Regions from separate parts of the Streptomyces sp. NPDC020742 genome, predicted to be linked through region 2. Evidence: riboswitches for the same ligand, from Rfam matches in the RefSeq annotation. Region 2 holds a riboswitch; each other region holds the start of a gene.

Region 1 (2,254 bases), on a different contig from region 2:
CTACACCTACGGGGTGCGCGCCTTCGGCCAGGTACTGCGCTCCACCGCCCCCACGTCCCCGGAGGGGGCCACCGGCGCCGCGCTGCTCGCCATCAGCGGCTCGGTCGACACCGCCTCCACCGTCCCCGCGCTCCAGGACCTGTGGCAGGTGCTGCGGACCCTCGCGGCGGAGGGGCTGACGGACGAGGAGCGGGACGTCGCGGTGCAGAACCTCGTCGGGGTCGCCCCGCTGAAGTACGAGACCGCGGCGGCCGTCGCGGGCACCCTCGCCGACCAGGTGGAGCAGCAGCTCCCGGACGATTTCCAGGCGCAGTTGTACGCCCGGCTCGCGGAGACCGGCACGGTCGAGGCGACCGCGGCGGCGGTCAGCGCCTTCCCCGTGGACCGACTGGTGACGGTCCTGGTGGGGGACGCGGCGCAGATCGCCGAGCCGATCAAGGCGCTGGGCATCGGTGAGGTGACGGTCGTCAGCGGCTGACGACCCGTCGCCTGACAGCTGGTCAGGTACCGGCACGGCTCCCGTGGCGCAGGCCGCCGCGGGAGCCGTCGTATGTCCGGTTTGTGGCGGCTGGCCGCTGTGGTTCTTGTGGCATCCCGCACAAAAAACAGGTTCTGTTTGCCGATTGAAAGTTGCCCCGTTTAGCGTCGGTCCGGCTGTTCGTCACAACTCCGCCACAACAGTGGCACCGGGCAGTCATCGCCGAGTCCCCGTACGGCGCGAGCCAGGGGAGCCGGGGACCCACACGTCCCCTGGGGTGAATCGGACTCCTCTCCGGAGGAGCCCGTAGGAGACCTTCCTGCTCCGAACCCGTCAGCTAACCCGGTAGGCGAGAAGGAAGGAAAGGACGAGCCAGCACATGGCCTTCACCCGTGGCACCGGGAAGCACCGTCGTACCGCCCCCGCCCCGCGTACGACCCGCAACATCGCCGGCATAGCCACCCTCGCGGCTTCCGGCGTCGTCGCCTCCGTGGCCTCGCCGGCGCTGGCGGCCACGGACGAGCCGCGCACCCACGACACCGGTCTGCAGCAGGCCGTGGTCCTCGGTGACGAACTGGCCGACCGGGTCGAGGCCCAGGCCGACGCCCAGCAGGCGGTCGCCGCGAAGGAGCACGCCGAGGCGCTCGCCAAGAAGCGGGCCGACGAGGCCCGGCGGCTCGCCGAGGCGGCCAGGAAGAAGGCCAAGGCGGAGCACGAGGCCAAGGTGCGCGCCGCCCGTGCGGCCGAGCGCAAGCGGCTGAACACCTTCGTCGCCCCCGTCGCCGGCTCATACGTCTCCACCGGCTACAAGGCCTCCAGCAGCCTGTGGTCCTCCGGCAGCCACACCGGCATCGACTTCCACGCCGCCTCGGGCACCTCGGTGCACTCCGTCGGCTCGGGCACCGTCGTCGAGGCCGGCTGGGGCGGCTCGTACGGCAACAACATCGTGATCAAGATGCACGACGGCACGTACACCCAGTACGGCCACCTGTCCTCGATCGGCGTCTCGGTCGGCCAGACCGTCACCAAGGACCAGCAGATCGGCCTCTCCGGCGCCACCGGGAACGTCACCGGCCCGCACCTGCACTTCGAGGCCCGCACTTCGCCCGACTACGGCTCGGACATCGATCCGATCTCCTATCTGCGCGCGCACGGCGTGAACGTCTGACGAGGCGCCGGCCCCTCCGGCGCTCCGCACCTCCGGCCAGCGGATCCGTCCGCTGGCCAAAAATTATCCCCGATCAACCGGACTCCGTCGGAAAAGCCGCTCCGGTCGAATAGAGTCACGGAAAAGTCGCCGACCGGCGGCTTTTCCAGGGGATTACGGCGGAGGCACGGACGATGCGAGGCCATATTTCCGCGCATGCAGTGTGCACGGCGATTCGCGAGGACATCGTCTCCGGTGCGCTGGCGCCGGGGAGCCGGCTGATCGAGGAGATCCTGGCGGCGCGTTACGGCGTCTCCAGAGTGCCGGTGCGCGAAGCCCTGCGCACCCTGCAGTCGGAGGGCTTCGTCACCACCCGCCACCACGCGGGGGCCTGCGTCGCCGAGCCCACCGAGCAGGAGGCCGCCGACCTGCTCGACGTACGTGCCCTCCTGGAGCCGCTCGGCGCGGCCCGCGCCGCCACCCGCCGCAGCCCGGCCCATCTGAAGGTGCTGCGTGGCCTGGTGCAGCTCGGCCGCGACCGGGCCCGCCACGGGAACCCCGCCGACCTGCGGCAACTGGACGGCTGGTTCCACGAGACGCTTGCCCAGGCGGCCGGTAGCTCCAGCCTG
Region 2 (2,254 bases):
ATCGCCGCCGACATCGAGCGCGACCGGTTCTTCGACGCCCAGGCCGCCCAGGAGTACGGCCTGATCGACGGGCTCACCCGCAGCCGCAAGCAGACCCCCGCGCCGGTCGACCGGTGAGCCGGATGCTGCCGCCGGAACCGCCGCCGCTGCCCGCGCTGACCCGCGCCGAGGGCGAGCTGATCGACCGCTACCTGGAGGTGCTCGACCTACTGGGGCGGATCAATCCGGCCCGCGCCGGCCACACCTACAGCGGGCTGCGCGCCGCACAGGCCCTGGTGGGCAAGGCCACCGCGCTGCGCGACGCCCTGACCCTGATGCACCAGCGCGGGGAGAGCGAGTTCCACCGCGGGACGCTGGCCCAGGCGATGCGGGTGCTGGACGGTGAGCGGCGGGCCGGACTGGTGACGGTGCCGCCGCAGGACGGGCGGTGACGCGACACGCGCGCCTGCCCGGACGGCGTAGCGTCCACGCCCGCCATAAGGGGGCGACAAATTGCGGAGGTCGAACGCAATTCCATCGGCCTGCGATGTTTCGCTCCTGGTCCCGACGTTGCGACACCCCGTGCCCCGCCACCTGACGGAACATTTTTCACCATTTGGACCAAATGTGGCGCATGTCACATACGCCAATTTCAGCTCGGAATTCGGGCGCTTTGTGCGTGACGATCCCTTCGACGACAAGACCCCGCCACAGCGGCGGGGCGGTCCGGACGGGCGCCCAATCCCGCCGCCGTACCGGACGTCCGGTCGACAAGGTGGATCGGCGGGAGCGGAGGACCCAAGCAGGACGGGGTCCGGGGCTTTGCGGCCGACGGACTCCTTGGGGTGAAGCCGTGTGCACGGCCGGGCATCTTCGCCAGCCCGAACCCGACAGGTATCCCTTCGCAGGCGGCTGACGAAGGGTCTGCGCATGACCGTGCGCACGCATACGCCGAATCTGCTGGCACGCGCCAGCACCGTGTCGGTCCTGACACTGGCCACGCTCGGCGGGGCCGCCCTCGCTCCGGGGGCGGCCCCGGACGCCGAAGCCGCCTCCGTCGCCGCCTATGCGCTGCGGATCGCGGCCTCCAAGCGGGGATCGCCCTACCAGTACGGGGCACAGGGGCCGCACCGCTTCGACTGCTCGGGGCTGACGCTGTACTCCTTCAGGCGCGCCGGACGGGCCCTGCCCCGCAGCGCCGCCGCGCAGTACGGCCAGACCCGGCATATCCCCGCCTGGAGCCGCAAGCGCGGCGACCTGGTCTTCTTCCACTCGACCCGCGGCGTCTACCACGTCGGGATCTACGCGGGCCGGGGCCTGATGTGGCATGCGCCCAAGACCGGCCAGGTGGTCCGGCTGGAGAAGATCTGGAGCCGCGCGGTCTGGTACGGGCGGGTGCGCTGAGCCGCGGACGCGCCACTGGGGCGGCTGGGCGGGCGGGTCCCGAGCCGCCGGACCGGCGAGCCCGGATGCCGGGCCGGCGAGCCCTGAGCGGCCGGGCCCGGTGCGCGGGGCCGTAGCGAAAGGTTCCTGCAGCCGCCGGTCAGCCGACCGCGACTCTCCACGGCAGGGTGATCCGCACGGTCTTGCCGCCGCACCGGGTGGGCACGACCGACATCCGGCCGCCGGCCTCGGCAGCGAGGAAACGGATGATGACCAGGCCCCGGCCGTTGTCCTGCTGGACCGCGGCGGGCAGCCGCCGCGGGCGGCGCGGATGGCTGTCGGTGACGCCGACGGCCAGCACCTCGTCGCGGTCGAGCCGCAGTTCGACGGTGAACGTCGGGGACTGGCCGAGCGTGTGCTGGACGGCGTTGGTGGCGAGTTCGGAGACGATCAGGCGAACGGAGTCGGCGAGCTCGGAGTCGGCCGGCAGCCCCCATGAGGCGAGCACGGCCAGCGTGTGTCTACGGGCGTGGACGACCGAGGCCGGGGCGCTCGGCAGGGTGAGTGCGGATTCCTGGTGGTCTGCCATCGCGACGCTGTCCCTTTCCCACCGAGGCCGGCTCCGGTCCACTGACCTGGAGCCGGGGTGCCGCTCGGGGCACCGGTACGGCCTCGGACTTCTGCTGTGCGCCAGAGTGACCCCTCATGCTGCCGGTGCGGTGCCCGATCCACCACCATCTAGGGAGATCTGTCGCCCGATGCGGTGAACTCTGCGACGCGAGACTGGATTTGGGATGTACCGGACACCGGTGGGCCCTCCAGGCCCCTCTCCGCCCCGGCGCCCGACCCGCCGTGCGCGGCGTGATCGGCCCGTCCTCGCCGGTGTCATCGG
Region 3 (2,254 bases), on a different contig from region 2:
CCAGAGCTCGGTGCCGTCATCGAGCTTGAGGACGATGCGGTAGCCGTACGAGCCCGCCCACCCCGCCTGGGTGATGGTGCCGGAGTGCACGGCCTTGATGGGCGTGCCGGTCGGCGCGGCGAAGTCCTGCCCGGTGTGGTCCGCGACCCAGCGGTCGCCGGCCTGACCGAAGCCGGCGGTGAGCGTGAACGAGGAGACCGGGGCGATGAAGCTCTTGGCCAGCTGGGCGAGGCGTTCGGCCGCCGCCTTCCGGCGGGCCTCCTCCTCGGCCTTGCGCTCGGCCTCCACCTCCGCGGCCTTCTTGGCGGCCGCGGCTTGGTCCGCGGTCTTCCGATCCGTGTCCGCTGCCGTGGCGGCGGCCTTGACGGCGGCGTCCTCGGCGGCCTGACGGGCCTCTTCCTCGGCGGCGTCCTGCTGCACATCGGCCTGCTGGAGGATGCGGCTGCGCAGCGCCTCGCCGGCGCCGACGTCCCTACCGGAGGAATGCGTCTGGGTGGCGTGGGTGAGCGGACCGGAGCCGGCCGGGGCCGAAGAACCGGCGGCAGGCGCGGCGGACTCCGCGCCGGAGCCGGATATCAGGTCGCCGACACCGGGGAGCGACGCGGCGTCCGGCAGGCTGTCGGAGAGGTCGTGGGCCACCCCGCCGACGTCCGGCATCGAGATCGGGACCGGCGGGCGGTCCTCGGCGGTGGCCATGCCGCCCGCGCCGACCGCCGCGATCACACCGACGCCGAGGACCGTGCCGCCACGGGCGAGCCCTCCGGTGCGCTGCTTGGCCACCCGGTGCTTGCCGCGGACGGACCGGACCGACTCCTCGGTGGGGTTCCACTCCTCCCACGGGCCGTCACCGTCCGGTTCCGCACCACCCGCGTACCCGGGGCCGTCGAAGGCTCCGTGGTCGTCGAGTGGGTACGTGGACGGGGCCTCGGGGGCAGGCTTGTTGGACGCCACGGGGGCGCTCTCCTTTCCTTCCTTCTCGCCTACCGGGTTAGCTGACGGGTTCGGAGCAGGAAGGTCTCCTACGGGCGCCCTCTGGCGGAGGCGTCCGATTCACCCCAAGGTGGTGGTTCCCCGGTTCCCTTGGTGCAGTTCAAGGTGCTGGAGGTGCGTGAAAAGCGCATACGGGATTCGGCGTGGGCAGAACGGTGCCGCCACTTGCGGCGGCTGGGACGACCGCGCTGCGTTATCGGACAGTAATAGAGAGCCTGGCTATTTTCCAAGCCTTCCTGGGAATCCTTATGTGCCGCGCACAAGCGCGGGCCGGGACTTTCCGGCCACCGCATCCGGAAAGCGGGCGAGTTGGCCCCCCGTTCCCCGACCAATGTGCACTGACGGCCCGTCAGATGCACTGCACAGGGGCCCCTACCGATCACGGAATGTGACAGCGTAACGTCGGATCATGGTCGTCAACGCCGGGAGCACCGGACACGCCGAGAGCCGCACGCACACCGGGCACCTCACCACCCACGGCGGCGGCCCGCTCCCCGGCAGCCCTCCGGATGTGTCCCTGCGGTACCGGGAGTTCTCCTGGTGGGAGGCGCGCGGACGGTCCGACGCCCACGAGGAGTTGAGCGCGCGGATCGGCCACGACCCGGAGCTGTGCGATCTGCTGTCCGGCTCGCTGCCGGCCGGCGGCAAGCAGCAGCCGCAGCTCCTGCTCGCCGCCGTCCGCCACCTCGACGGCCCGCACGCGGAGCTGGGCCCGCGCGGCGAGGCGGCGTACGGCCGCTGGCGGGAGTGGACGATCCGGCACTGGGACGAGGTCCGCACGGTGATCATGGCCCGGGACGCCCGGACCGAGGAACCCGCCCGCTGCGCCGCCCTGCTGCCGCTGCTCGCCCGACTGCCGCAGCCACTGGCACTGCTGGAGGTCGGCACCTCGGCCGGGCTGAGTCTGCACCCCGACCGCTACCGGTACGTCTACGCGTCCCCGGACGGCCGGACGGCCGCCGAGGTGGGCGCGGCGGGGAGCCCGGTGGCCCTCGGGTGCCGTACGGACTGGGCGGCCGGGGAGCTGCCCGCACAGCTGCCCGAGGTCGTCTGGCGGGCCGGGATCGCCGCCGACCCGCTCGACCCGGTGGCGGAGCGGGAGGATCTGCGCTGGCTGCAGTCGCTGCTCTGGCCGGGTGACGAGGAGCGGGCGCACCGCCTCGCCGCGGCGGTCGACGCCGTACGGGCCGCGCCCCGGCCGCGGATCGTCCGCGGCGATCCGCTCGCCGAACTGCCGGCGCTCGCCGCCGGGGCGCCGCCCGGG

The links. Region 2 has a riboswitch for cyclic di-AMP ahead of AB0G84_RS27045 (C40 family peptidase). Riboswitches for the same ligand answer to the same signal wherever they lie in the genome.
Positions count from the first base shown of each region.
Region 1: another riboswitch for cyclic di-AMP. It lies ahead of AB0G84_RS27425 (M23 family metallopeptidase); the one in region 2 lies ahead of AB0G84_RS27045 (C40 family peptidase).
Region 3: another riboswitch for cyclic di-AMP. It lies ahead of AB0G84_RS30680 (M23 family metallopeptidase); the one in region 2 lies ahead of AB0G84_RS27045 (C40 family peptidase).

Region 1 covers NZ_JBFAEA010000020.1:600-2,853, reverse strand. Annotated here, with positions in the region: gene AB0G84_RS27430 (pitrilysin family protein) at 1-478, shown strand, start outside; cyclic di-AMP (ydaO/yuaA leader) riboswitch at 689-845, shown strand; gene AB0G84_RS27425 (M23 family metallopeptidase) at 858-1,646, shown strand; gene AB0G84_RS27420 (GntR family transcriptional regulator) at 1,820-2,254, shown strand, end outside.
Region 2 covers NZ_JBFAEA010000019.1:56,076-58,329, forward strand. Annotated here, with positions in the region: gene AB0G84_RS27035 (ATP-dependent Clp protease proteolytic subunit) at 1-117, shown strand, start outside; gene AB0G84_RS27040 (hypothetical protein) at 123-431, shown strand; cyclic di-AMP (ydaO/yuaA leader) riboswitch at 705-905, shown strand; gene AB0G84_RS27045 (C40 family peptidase) at 910-1,383, shown strand; gene AB0G84_RS27050 (ATP-binding protein) at 1,523-1,951, opposite strand.
Region 3 covers NZ_JBFAEA010000027.1:22,324-24,577, forward strand. Annotated here, with positions in the region: gene AB0G84_RS30680 (M23 family metallopeptidase) at 1-951, opposite strand, end outside; cyclic di-AMP (ydaO/yuaA leader) riboswitch at 963-1,144, opposite strand; gene AB0G84_RS30685 (DUF2332 family protein) at 1,400-2,254, shown strand, end outside.